4 regions of the Oribacterium sp. P9 genome follow, and region 3 is predicted to be linked to each of the others. Evidence: predicted binding sites of a transcription regulator. Region 3 holds the regulator's gene; each other region holds the start of a gene.
What was found. The regulator Rex, encoded in region 3, represses fermentation and respiration genes when NADH is low (regulators of the CRP and FNR family bind a similar motif). The targets are predictions, from matches to a motif close to ATTGTTAANTANTTAACAAT.

Region 1: a site for Rex is predicted at 1,878-1,897, ahead of fucO (lactaldehyde reductase). Genes of this name have one in related genera too.
Region 2: a site for Rex is predicted at 1,466-1,485, ahead of rsxC (electron transport complex subunit RsxC). Genes of this name have one in related genera too.
Region 4: a site for Rex is predicted at 2,047-2,066, ahead of ACK8P7_RS03050 (phosphotransferase family protein). Genes of this name have one in related genera too.

Annotation. Positions count from the first base shown of each region.
Region 1 is NZ_JBKEIS010000001.1:391,126-394,297, reverse strand. It holds gene ACK8P7_RS01645 (hypothetical protein) at 1-514, opposite strand, end outside; gene fucO (lactaldehyde reductase) at 593-1,738, opposite strand; gene yfcE (phosphodiesterase) at 2,002-2,565, opposite strand; gene argS (arginine--tRNA ligase) at 2,591-3,172, opposite strand, start outside.
Region 2 is NZ_JBKEIS010000013.1:41,947-45,118, reverse strand. It holds gene glmS (glutamine--fructose-6-phosphate transaminase (isomerizing)) at 1-1,276, shown strand, start outside; gene rsxC (electron transport complex subunit RsxC) at 1,601-2,989, shown strand; gene ACK8P7_RS08365 (RnfABCDGE type electron transport complex subunit D) at 2,989-3,172, shown strand, end outside.
Region 3 is NZ_JBKEIS010000018.1:2,105-5,276, reverse strand. It holds gene ACK8P7_RS09380 (NAD(P)H-hydrate dehydratase) at 1-930, opposite strand, end outside; gene acpS (holo-ACP synthase) at 872-1,288, opposite strand; gene ACK8P7_RS09370 (redox-sensing transcriptional repressor Rex) at 1,290-1,946, opposite strand; gene ACK8P7_RS09365 (M20 family metallopeptidase) at 2,174-3,172, shown strand, end outside.
Region 4 is NZ_JBKEIS010000002.1:187,766-190,937, forward strand. It holds gene ACK8P7_RS03040 (GntR family transcriptional regulator) at 1-101, opposite strand, end outside; gene ACK8P7_RS03045 (ThiF family adenylyltransferase) at 225-992, opposite strand; gene ACK8P7_RS03050 (phosphotransferase family protein) at 1,234-1,983, opposite strand; gene glgB (1,4-alpha-glucan branching protein GlgB) at 2,099-3,172, opposite strand, start outside.

The DNA of each region.
Region 1 (3,172 bases), on a different contig from region 3:
GTCCGACGCTCAGTACGGTCTGTCCCTTCAGTCCCTGAAAGCTCTTCAGTTCGCTGTTGCCGGTGATGCAGTACAGCTCGTTGCCTGCATTGATATTGACGATGACCGCACCGTCCTTCGCATCATGGTAGGCCCGTGCTGCACTTTCCGGTGAAAGGACCGCGACATCCGCCGCTCCGGTGATGAAGTCCGACAGGACCTCTGCTTCACTGCTCTTCAAATCGAAATGGTAGTCTCCCTGTGTCGCACCCAGCTCGGACTCCTCCATGAGATGCGCGAAGCCGAGGGCTGCTGCCCCCTGGGAAAGCTCGATCCGCATCGCATCTGAATCTGCCGGCTCCACGACCTGTTCCGCCGGGATGGTCGTTTCCAGGATCGCCTGCGTTTCTTCCGCCGTCGTCTCCTGCTTCGACGCGACATGCTCCACAAGCTCCGTAAAGTGTCCACATCCGGACAGGAGCAGCATCAGGGCTACCGGGATCATCCTGTATTTCCATGCTTTTTTCATCATCATCTGGCCTTTTCTTTCTGATAAACTCTGATGCCTATGGTAGCACAAAAAAGCCCCCGGAGAAAACTCCGGGGGGAATATTTACATTAACTTTCTGAACATAGCTTCGAAGTCAGCGATGCTTGCCTCTCTCGGGTTACCAGGTGCACATGCATCAGCGGCAGCGGACTCACACAGGAACGGAAGATCCTCTTCCTTGAGTGCCTCCAGCTTCGTCGGGATGCCAACATCTACAGAGAGCTGCTTCACGGCATCGATGGCCGCCTTACGATAGGTCGCTGCATCCATACCGGTCGTGTCGATACCAAAGGCCTCTGCGATGGCCTTGAACTTCTCGCCAGTGTACTCCTGGTTGAACTCCATCACGATCGGAAGCATCATCGCACATGCAACACCGTGCGGTGTGTCATAAACCGCGCCGAGGGTATGTGCCATGGAGTGTGCGATACCGAGGCCTACGTTCGAGTATGCCATCGCGGTTACATACTGTGCAAGTGCCATACCTTCACGTCCATCCGGATCGTTCGTTACAGCCTTACGAAGGTTCTTTGCGATGAGCTTGATGGCCTCGAGGTCGAGTACATCTGCGAGCTCCCATGCACCCTTGGTGGTGTAGCCTTCGATCGCATGTGTCAGCGCGTCCATACCGGTCGAAGCCGTGAGGCCCTTCGGCATGGAGGACATCATATCCGGATCAACGACGGCGATATCCGGGATATCGTTTGCATCGACGCAGACGAACTTTCTCTTCTTCTCAACATCGGTTACGACATAGTTGATGGTGGACTCTGCGCCGGTGCCACCGGTTGTCGGAACGGCGATGGTGAATACGGTACGATGCTTGGTCGGTGCGACACCCTCGAGCGAACGGATATCTGCAAACTCCGGGTTGTTGATGACGATACCGATGCCCTTACCGGTATCCATGGAAGAGCCACCACCGATGGTGATCATGCAGTCTGCGCCGCAGGACTTGTATGCCTCTACACCGTGCTGGATGTTCTCGATGGTTGGGTTCGGCTTGATGTCATCATACAGGAAGAAGTCGATGCCGTTCTCCTTCAGAAGATCCGTCACCTTGGCTGTTACGCCGAACTTTACGAGGTCAGGATCGGATGCAACGAAAGCCTTATGATAGCCTCTTGCCTTGATGAGACCCGGGATCTCCTTGATTGCACCATGTCCATGATAAGAAATACCATTTAAGACGAAACGATTCACAGCCATAATTCTACTCCTTTAAAATAATATGAATGCCCTGGCAGAAAGACCCATTCTTCCTGTGCAGGCATAATGATACCAACCATTCGATTACGTTGTGCACTTTGTCTACTATGCACAACCAAAACCTTTTTTATCTTAACAGATTGTAGATTAATTATCAATAGGCTCGCAGAATATGACAAAATTCTACTTCTTCGGCTTAAAAAAATACCCTTCGGCCGTCAATATGCCGAAGGGTACGATAAAACATCTCGTCAATATGTCGTTTACGCATTCAGTGAAATCGAGGCGATCGTGTGGTCATCGAAGTCATATACCGTGAACATATCCTCATCGAGGATGGCATAGGTATTCGGGTTTCCACCCTTCGGAAGGGAGGTGCTGCCCGGATTCAGATGGAAGAACGTACGTCCATCCTCTGCCGTCAGCTTCTCCGCCTTCAGAAGATGGGTATGGCCATGCAGCAGTGCATCGCCCGCCATCAGTGGCGGAAGCTTCGTCTCATCGAAAAGATGCCCATGGGTCGCAAAAATCGTATGACCGTTCAGTGCGAGGATCGCATAATCCGCCATCACCGGGAACTGCAGCACCATCTGATCGACCTCCGCCTCACAGTTGCCACGTACCGCCCAGATTCTGTCCTTCAGCGGATTCAGCATCGCGATGACCTCCTTCGGTGCATACTCCTGCGGAAGGTCGTTACGTGGTCCGTGATAGAGGATGTCTCCGAGGAGGATCAGGCGCTCTGCGCCGCTCTTCTCGAACTTCTCCAGGGTCCTGCGGCACCAGTATGCAGAGCCGTGGATATCACTTGCAATGAAATATTTCATATTCTGTCTTCTCCTTTATTCTCGATTACATCCGCTCTGGTGCACCGAATCCCAGTGTATGGATGCAGGTGCTCAGTACACGGAAGGTCAGCATCAGAAGCGCCATGCAGCTCTCCTTTTCCTTCTCCGGCAGGCTCAGGAACTTCACATCATGGTAGAGACTGTTGAAGTTGTTCGCCAGTGCATAGATATAGGAACAGATGCGGTGCGGCGCGAGATCCTTCCATGCACCGTTGATCTCATCCTGATAACGTGTGAGAAGCATCTGGACATCATGTGCAGACTTCTCCTTCATCGGCAGGATCTGGAAGTCGGTCGCATGGGCCTTCACATAATCCTTTACATGCACATCATCGCTTACGCCACGCTCCTGCATGAACTTACGAAGGATCGAGTTGATCCGTACGATGGTGTAGAGGATGTATGGACCGGTGTTGCCCTCGAAGGACGTGAATTTATCGATGTCGAAGATGTAATCCTTCGTCGCCTGATTCGAGAGATCACCGTACTTCAGTGCGGCGAGACCGACACGAACGGCGATGGCGGCTGCCTCCTCCTCGCTGAGCTCCTCACCACGGGATGCGCGTACACGCTCGAGGACCTTTTC
Region 2 (3,172 bases), on a different contig from region 3:
AGAGGGCGAGACCTATGTCGCCTCCGATGTACCGGCGATTCTCAAGTACTGCAAGAACGTGTACTACATCGACAATTCCGAGATCGCGAAGCTTACCGCCGGAAAGGCAGAGTTCTTCAATCTCGATCAGGAGCCGGTCGAAAAGGAGCTCGTCGAGATCAAGATGGATGCGCAGGCCGCCGAAAAGGGTGGCTTCGAGCATTTCATGATGAAGGAGATCTATGAGCAGCCGAAGGCTGTCCGTGATACGATCACTTCCGTCGTAAAGGATGGTCACATCGATCTGTCCCCCGTCGGCCTCAGTGATGAGGAGATCCAGAAGATTTCGCAGATTTACATCGTCGCGTGTGGCTCTGCCTACCATGTCGGTGTCGTGACACAGTACGTGATGGAGGGCCTCGCCCGGATCCCGGTGCGTGTCGAGCTCGCGTCCGAGTTCCGTTACCGAAACCCGATCCTCGATCCGAACGGCCTCGTAATCATCATCAGCCAGTCCGGTGAGACGGCCGATTCGCTGGCCGCACTTCGTGAAGCGAAGGCACGCGGCATCCGGACCCTCGGCATCGTCAATGTCGTCGGTTCCTCCATCGCACGCGAGGCGGATAACGTGTTCTATACCCTCGCCGGACCGGAGATCGCCGTAGCGACCACGAAGGCATACTCTACCCAGCTCATCGCCGGTTACACCCTCGCCATCGAATTTGCGAAGGTACGGGGCGAGCTCGAGGAGGCGCGCTATGCGGAGCTCATCACAGAGCTTGGAACACTGCCGGAGAAGATCGAGCGCATCCTGCTCGATAAGGAGCGTATCCAGTGGTTCGCCGCGAAGCAGGCCAATGCCAAGGACGTGTTCTTCATCGGCCGTGGCATCGACTATGCGATCGGACTCGAGGGCTCGCTCAAGCTGAAGGAGATCAGCTATATCCACTCTGAGGCCTATGCGGCCGGTGAGCTGAAGCACGGCACCATCTCCCTGATCGAGAAGGGCATCCTGGTGGTCGGCATCCTGACCCAGCCGGAGCTCTTCGAAAAGACCGTGTCGAACATGGTCGAAGTGAAATCCCGTGGCGGTTACCTCATGGGCCTCACAAGCTATGGAAACTACAGCATCGAGGATACCGCAGACTTCACCGTCTACGTACCATCGACGGACCCGTACTTCGCGACCAGCCTCGCCGTCGTACCGCTCCAGCTGCTCGCCTACTATGTGAGCGTCGCCAAGGGCCTCGACGTCGATAAACCGAGAAACCTCGCGAAATCCGTCACCGTGGAGTGAGCTGAGCCGAAGCACGGTCCCGTCTCACCATCGGATTTCAAGAACCGAGCGCTCGGAATCCGCATGCGTGCAGTTCCGCTGCTTCGCATGCAGAAGAAAGCAGCGGTAAATCTTTAAGAAAAAGTCACCAGACCGGAGAAAAACTCCGAGTTGGTGACTTTTTCCAGATATTGACAAATTTTTGTTCATTATGTCATTATTTTAACAAATTTTTTGTTAAAAACATGCACAAAAAGGCGTACATTCGAAGAAAATTCGTTGTCGAGCCTCGCGAATTTGATATAATATATCAGTCTATGATTTTATTTTAGGAGGTATGTGAACATGGGTGTTACCACTTTTAAAGGTGGCGTCCATCCCTATGACGGCAAGGATCTCGCCAAGGATCAGGCGATCGTCGAGCTGAAGCCACAGGGACTCATGGTCTATCCGCTTTCTCAGCATATCGGTGCACCGGCGAAGCCGGTTGTAGCGAAGGGGGATCGTGTCCTCGTCGGACAGAAGATCGCTGAGGCTGGTGGATTTATTTCCGCACCTGTCATCTGCTCTGTATCAGGTACTGTAAAGAGTATCGAGAAGAAGCTGACGGCCGGCGGAGCCATGGTAGACGCAATTGTAGTAGAGAACGACCAGCAGTATGAAGCGATCGAGGGTTTCGGTCAGGCGAGAGACTATACGAAGCTCACGCGTGACGAGATCGTGAATATCGTAAAGGAAGCCGGTATCGTCGGACTGGGCGGAGCAGGATTCCCTACCTCCGTGAAGCTGGCACCGAAGAACATCGATAAGATCGATTATTTCCTCGTAAACGGTGCCGAGTGTGAGCCTTACCTCACCTCCGACTATCGCATCATGCTCGAGGAGCCGGAGAAGATCATCGGCGGCCTCAAGGTCATCCTTTCGATTTTCCCGAACGCGAAGGGCGTAATCGGTATCGAGGACAACAAGCCAGAGGCTGTCCGCACGATGACGGAAGCCGCAAAGGGAGAGTCCAACATCGAGGTTGTGTCACTGAAGACCAAGTATCCGCAGGGTGGTGAGCGCCAGCTGATCTATGCGATCACGGGTCGTAAGATCAACTCCGGTATGCTTCCGGCAGACGCAGGCTGCGTCGTGGACAATGCTGCCACCATGCTCGCCATCTATGAGGCCGTTTGTGAATCGAAGCCGCTCGTTTCGAGAATCCTCACCGTCACCGGTGATGCGATGGCAAAGCCGGGCAACTTCCGCGTGCCGACCGGTATGAACTACCAGGAGATCGTGGATCAGGCCGGTGGCTTCAAGACCGAACCGGAGAAGATCGTCTGCGGTGGACCGATGATGGGTATTCCGCTCTTTAAGCTGGATATCCCGGTAGCGAAGAACTCGAGCTCCATCCTGGCATTCGCACATGATCAGGTTTCCCATGAGCCGACCACAGCCTGCATCGGCTGCGGCCGCTGTGTTTCCGCATGCCCGGAGAACCTCATGCCGACCATGATGTTCAAGGCTGCACTGAAGAAGGATACCGCCCGCTTCACAGCGCTCGAGGGCATGGAGTGTCTCGAGTGTGGTGCCTGCGCATATGTATGCCCGGCGAAGCGTCCGCTCACCCAGGGCTTCAAGGAGATGAAGCGCCGTGTCGGTGCGGAGCGTAGAGCTGCCGCTGCAAAGGCAAAGGCAGAAGCAGAGGCGAAAGCCGCTGAGAAGAAAGCGGAGGAGGTACAGAAATAATGAGTAAACTTTTAAATCTTTCCTCAAATCCGCATATTCGTGACAACGTAACGACTGCGGAAATCATGCGCGATGTCTTCATCGCCCTGATTCCGACGACCCTGTACGGTATCATCCAGTGGGGCTTCAACGCTGCACTCGTATGTATCCTGACGGTCGCTGCTGCTGTAATTTCCGAGCTTG
Region 3 (3,172 bases):
CGTTTCCCTGGCGAGTACGCCGTGGGTTCCGTGGATATTTGCGGCCTGTCGTCCGGCTTCTGCATGGAGCAGGACGCCGGTGACGGCTGCGTCGAAGGCCATCCTGCGCCAGCGCGTACGCTGTTCTTCTGGCGGGACTTCGTTCAGTGCGTCGATTCGGTCGGCGCGCAGGACGGCATAGACGCCGGCGATGGCACCGGACAGGACGTCGCCGGAGCCGCCTTTACTGAGGGCCGGGCTCGCCTCCAGGTTCTGGAAGGCGTGTCCGTCGGCATCCAGGACGATGGTTTCCGAGCCCTTCATCACGGTTATGGTGCCATGTGCCGCGGCCAATGCTTCCGCCGCGTGGGCCGGGCACTGAAGGATCTCCTGTAGCGAAACCGCAGAGAGGCGCGCCATCTCCATCGGGTGTGGCGTGACGACCACCGGGATCTGCCGTGCGATCTGGTCGACGAGCTGCATGAGCTCCGGACGGACGCTCAGGATATTGAGGCCGTCTGCGTCGATCAGCAGAAGCGGGAATTTCCCAAGCCATTTCGACGGCGTTGCATCACACTGCGCTGCGATGGCCTGCAGCAGCTCGCGAACGAGCGTCACGCTCAGCGCCTCGGTGCCGAGACCTGGCCCCAGCACGAGGATGTCCGCCCAGGAGACATTGGCCTCGGACAGGACCCGGAAATTACTGTCCGAATCGTAGCCGGTGAAGATCGCCTCCGGAAGCAGGGACTGCACGATGAGGCGGTTCGACGCAGGGGTCAGGATGCGCACGAGGCCGGCGCCGCTGCGATAGGCGGCGAGACCGGCGAGGTAAGCGGCACCACACATGCCCTCCGAGCCGGCGGCCACGAGGATCTTTCCGTAGGTTCCCTTATTACTGTCGCTCCGGCGTGCCGGAATCTTCCTGAGATAGGTCGTCTTGTCTGTGTCCATCTGTGCCCTCCAGTATGGCAAATGCGATGACGAGCTCCTTCGTGTCGGAGATCGAGACCTGAATCGAGCGTCCGCCCAGCTCGTCATACAGTGTGCGGGCAGCGCCGTGAAGCACGACATAGGGTTTCCCGAGTTCATCCCGGAGCACCTCGACGTCGATCGGGCGGAAGCCGCGGAAGCCGGTGCCGAAGCACTTCGCGACCGCCTCCTTACATGCAAAATCACCGGCAAGCATGGAATCTCTTCCAGATGCCTGCCGGCGCTCATGCTCCGTAAAAATACGAGTCTCCGTGCCTGTTCGCCGGGTACTTTCGATACGGCTGATTTCCAGGATGTCGGTGCCGATACCGATCACCATCTTATGCCTCGTCCTCCGCTTCTTTCCGTCCGTAGGCTTCACCCATACGGTAGCTGAGACGCATCAGCGACTCGGAGAGATGCACGTTCTCGATGACGACATCATCCGGAACCTCGAGATCGACGTGCGCGAAGTTCCAGATACCAACGACGCCGTCGGCGATCAGCTGCTCGACTACCTTCACGGCCGGTGTCTTCGGGATGCAGACCGCTGCCATCTTGACATTGGATGCCTTCACGACCTCATCGATCTTCTCCATCGGAAGCACCTCGACATCGCCTACCCGGGTACCGATAACCGTCGGGTCCTGATCGAAGATAGCTCTTACGATGAAGCCGCGCTTTCGGAAATTTGTATAGTTCGCCAGTGCCTGTCCTAAGTGACCGGCTCCGACGATGATCATCTCATGCTCCTCATCGATGTTCAGGATCTTCGCGATCTCATCATGCAGATTTCGGATGTTGTAGCCGTAGCCCTGCTGACCGAAGCCGCCGAAGTTATTGAGGTCCTGACGGATCTGCGACGCCGTGAGCTTCATCCGCTTACTTAATTCGTTCGACGAAATGCGCTCGATCCCCTGATCCATGAGATCCTCGAGATATCGATAATATCTAGGAAGTCTCTGGATAACCGCCTGTGATATTTCTTTCTTTGCCATGTTAATGCGCTCTCCTGTGATATGATTTTGTAGATATTGCATACAAAATCATAGATTTCGTTCTAAATTATACAATCCTGTGAAATAGATGTCAAAGGCAAGTTGTAGAATTCTTAACAAATATATTGTTAAATAAGTATAAATAATAATCTTTTGTTTTCTATATTTTACAAGCACTTCCGCTGCCCTGTATAATGGGCTCATCAAAAAACGGAGGTGCTTTTAATTTGAAGGAAAGATTATTTCAAACGATCGATGGCGTTCGGGAAGAGCTGATCGCGATGGCCGACGATATCTTCGATCACCCGGAAACCGGCATGGAGGAGTTTCATGCCCTTGACGTTCTGACACAGTGGCTTATGCGCGAAGGCTTCGAGGTCGAAACCGGCATTGCGGGTGTCCCGACCGCATTTAAGGCAGTCTATCACCACGGGAACGGCGGCCCGAACATCGGACTGCTCTGTGAGTATGACGCGCTTCCAGGCCTCGGACACGCCTGCGGTCATCATCTGCAGGGTCCATCCATCCTCGCTGCGGCGAAGGCATTAAAAGAAGCAGACCTGGACCAGGCCTATACCATCACGGTCTACGGAACCCCTGCCGAGGAAAGCATCAGCGGCAAGATCCAGATGATCCGGAACGGCTGCGATTTCACCGATCTCGACGTGGCCTTCATGATGCACGGCGGTCCGAATACGCAGGTGGATGTGAAGTCTCTCGCGAACTCGAAGTATAAGGTAATCTACCACGGCACCAGTGCGCACGCTGCGCTCCGCCCGGAAAAGGGTCGCAGTGCGCTGGATGGCCTCATCCTCGCCTTCCAGGGCGTTGAGTTTTTACGTGAGCACGTCGCATCCGACGTGAAGATCCATTATACAGTCACCAACTGCGGCGGCACACCGGCCAATGTCGTGCCGGCCTATGCGGAGGCGAGCTTCTACGTGCGTTCCTATAACCGCGCTTACCTCGACAACGTCTGCACACGCTTCGAAAAGATTCTCCAGGGCGCGGCGATGATGACCGAAACCGAGGTGGAAATCATCCGCGAGAAGGAAGTCGATAATAAGATTCCGGTCATCCGACTGAACGATCTCGTGATGAAGCAGGCCGAAGAGATCGGCGCACCGCGGATCGCCCCGCCGAGAGCGCAGACCGGTTCGACGGATTTCGGCAATGTCATGCGCCGTGTACCTGGTACCTGTGCCCGCATCGCCTTCGTTCCGGAG
Region 4 (3,172 bases), on a different contig from region 3:
TCCTTCTCATTGATGATATCTCCGGAATGCAGATTTCCGGCCAAGAGATCCGCCTCAATACTTTTATATACGAAATCCTTCAGATTTGATGGTGCTCTCATTTTCCCCCCATACGTATGCATCCGCTCTATCACGGATACAAAATACTGTTATCATCTTATCATGCTTTTTACGAATTGTATGTACAGCTTTCCATGCAAAATCTGTGAAAAATTCATGCATATTTAACGTAATGCGCTCTGCGCTTCCTTCGTGAGGTCCTTGATCACCTCTCCACCGATGATCAGTCCGGCGACGGAGGGTACAAACGCGACGGAGCCCGGGGTCGAGCGGCGCCCGCTGATGTGCTCGACATCCGGTGATATTTCCACGGCGGAGACAGGATCCTCCTCTTCCACGAGCGGGGTCAATGCTTCTTCCGTGGAGTATACGACCTTCAGATGCTTCACATTGCGCTTCTTTAGTTCTCTGCGCATGACACGGGCGAGCGGGTCGATCGAGGTCTGATAGATGTCCGCGACCTGGAATTTCGTAGGATCGAGCTTATTACCGGCGCCCATGCTGCTGATGATCGGCGTACCGGCTGCCTGACAGACCATGACGAGCTGGATCTTTGCGGTCACGGTATCGACCGCATCGATGACGTAATCATACTCCTCGAAATGGAATTCCGCACTGGTTTCCGGCAGGAAAAAGCACTCGTGTCGATGGACGACGCAATCCGGGTTGATGTCATGGATGCGTTCCGCCATCACCTCGGTTTTATAGCGCCCGACGGTCTGGTGGGTGGCGATGATCTGACGGTTGATATTCGTAAGACAGACGGTATCGTTATCCACAAGGTCGATCGTACCGACGCCGGCGCGCGCGAGGGCCTCGACTGCGAAACCGCCGACGCCGCCGACACCGAAGACGATGACACGGGCGTGCTGTAAGACATCCACGGCCTTTGCACCCAGAAGGAGACGGGTTCTCGAAAACTGATCTGGCATAAATTCTCCTCTTTCGTAAGAAAATCGTAATGGGGTCTGACCCCATTACGATTGCCTTAAGACTTTCGTAAAGAAATCTTAAGGGGGTCTGACCCCATTAAAAAATTCTAAAATTCAAAAAAGCGCTGGCGTTTATCACGTCAGCGCTTCTTATCATATTCTGTTTTTCGGATGTCTGTCAATCAGAACTGCAGGTCTTCGGACCGTGCGCTTATGCTGCCGGTGCCGAAGGCGGTGCGGATTACATCAGGTCGGCGACATTGAGCCAGCTCTCGAGGATCTCCTTCTCCTCCGGACGCTGCTTCGTAAGGTTCGCAGCGGCGACGATCGGAAGCCACTTGTGCACATAGCCCTTGTCGGTGTTGGTCTTCGCGCAGAAATCCTGATAGTACTGCTCTGCCGCATCCCGATCCTCGAGGTAGAGTGTCGTGTAGGTTCTCGCTACATCAGCACTTGCGTTACCCTGGGTGGCATGTACCCAGTCGATGAGGTACATCGTGCCATCCTCTGCGACGATGATGTTATCCGGGCGGAAATCACCGTGCAGGAGCTTGAAGTGCTTCGGCATGGACTCGAGACGGGTCAGGAGCTCATAACGCGTGCTTGCATCGATGGTGTTGAGGCCATTGATCTGGTAGGTCAGCTTATCGCGCAGCTTCTGAAGCAGCGGAGCCTTCTTCGTGAACATCAGCATCTGAAGATCGACCATCTGTGCGATGTACTCGTTCTTCTTCTCTGGATGCTCCTTCATGAGCTCCTCGAGTGTCTTACCGGCGATGTACTCACGCTCGATCACCCACTGGCCATCCTCCTCGTAGATTCCGAGAATCTTCGGTACATGGAGGCCTTCGATGGTCTCTACACGTGCATGGGCGAAGGCTTCATGAAAAACTTCTGACTTGTCAAACGACTTTTCAAAAATCTTCAGAATCTTATCACCATCGCGATAAACACTCTTGCCCGCTTTTTTCGATAATAATTCTCTAGCCATAGTTGTTCTCCTTTTTTAAGTATGAGTCTATTTTACTACACTTCATGATAAAAGGAATACAAATTTGTTAAATTAATAACAAATTTTCCCGTTATAACTTTTTATCTATACCGGCTCAATGATACTGGAAGCGGAAGACGGCACAGCCATACGCCGGGAGCGGGTACGCGACGTGGTATGGTCTTCCATCACACTCGCCCTTCTTCGCCTGGTAGGCATTCTTCCGTCCGTCCTTCGAGCTGACGGCGCCGTTTTCATCGAAAATCAGCGTATAACGGCCGCGCGTCGGAACACCGACCGCATAGTCCGGACGCTCCACCGGGGTCATGTTGACGACGAAGACAAGGCTGTTCTTTCCGGTATGATCCTTCCGGATGAAGCTGAAGATCGAGCGGTCGGCGTCGTCCGCATTGATCCACTCGAAGCCCTCCCAGCTGTCGTCCTGCTCCCACATCGCCGGGTACTTCCGGTACATATGGAGGAGATCACGCATGAAATTCTGCACGCCCCTGTGCTCCGGCTCCTCGGTGAGGTACCAGTCGAGGGCGACCTTCTCATCCCACTCGTGAAGCTGTGCGAAATCCTGTCCCATAAAGAGAAGCTTCTTGCCGGCGTGACCGAACATGAAGAGGTAGCCGCACTTTAAGTTTCGGAACTTATCCTCATAGAGACCCGGCATCTTGTTGATCATCGAACACTTGAGATGGACGACCTCGTCGTGGCTCAGCACCAGGATGAACTTCTCGGAGGAAGCATAGCTCATACCGAAGGTCATCTTGTTATGTGCCCCCTTACGGAAGTACGGATCCAGCTTCATATAGTCGAGGAAGTCATGCATCCAGCCCATGTTCCACTTGTAGGTGAAGCCGAGGCCGTCATACTCCGGCGCCGCCGTCACCTTCGGCCATGCCGTCGACTCCTCTGCGATGATGATGCTGCCGTCCTTCCGACCGAGGATGATGGAGTTCAGATGCTTGAAGAACTCGATGGCCTCGAGGTTTCCGTTTCCGCCGTACTTGTTCGGTACCCACTCGCCATCCTTGCGGCCATAGTCGAGGTAGAGCATGGACGCCACCGCATCGACACGGAGTCCGTCGATGTGATACTCGTCATACCAGTACAACGCGTTTCCGATGAGGAAGTTCTGTACCTCATTCTTACCGTAATCAAAGATCTTCGTGCCCCAGTC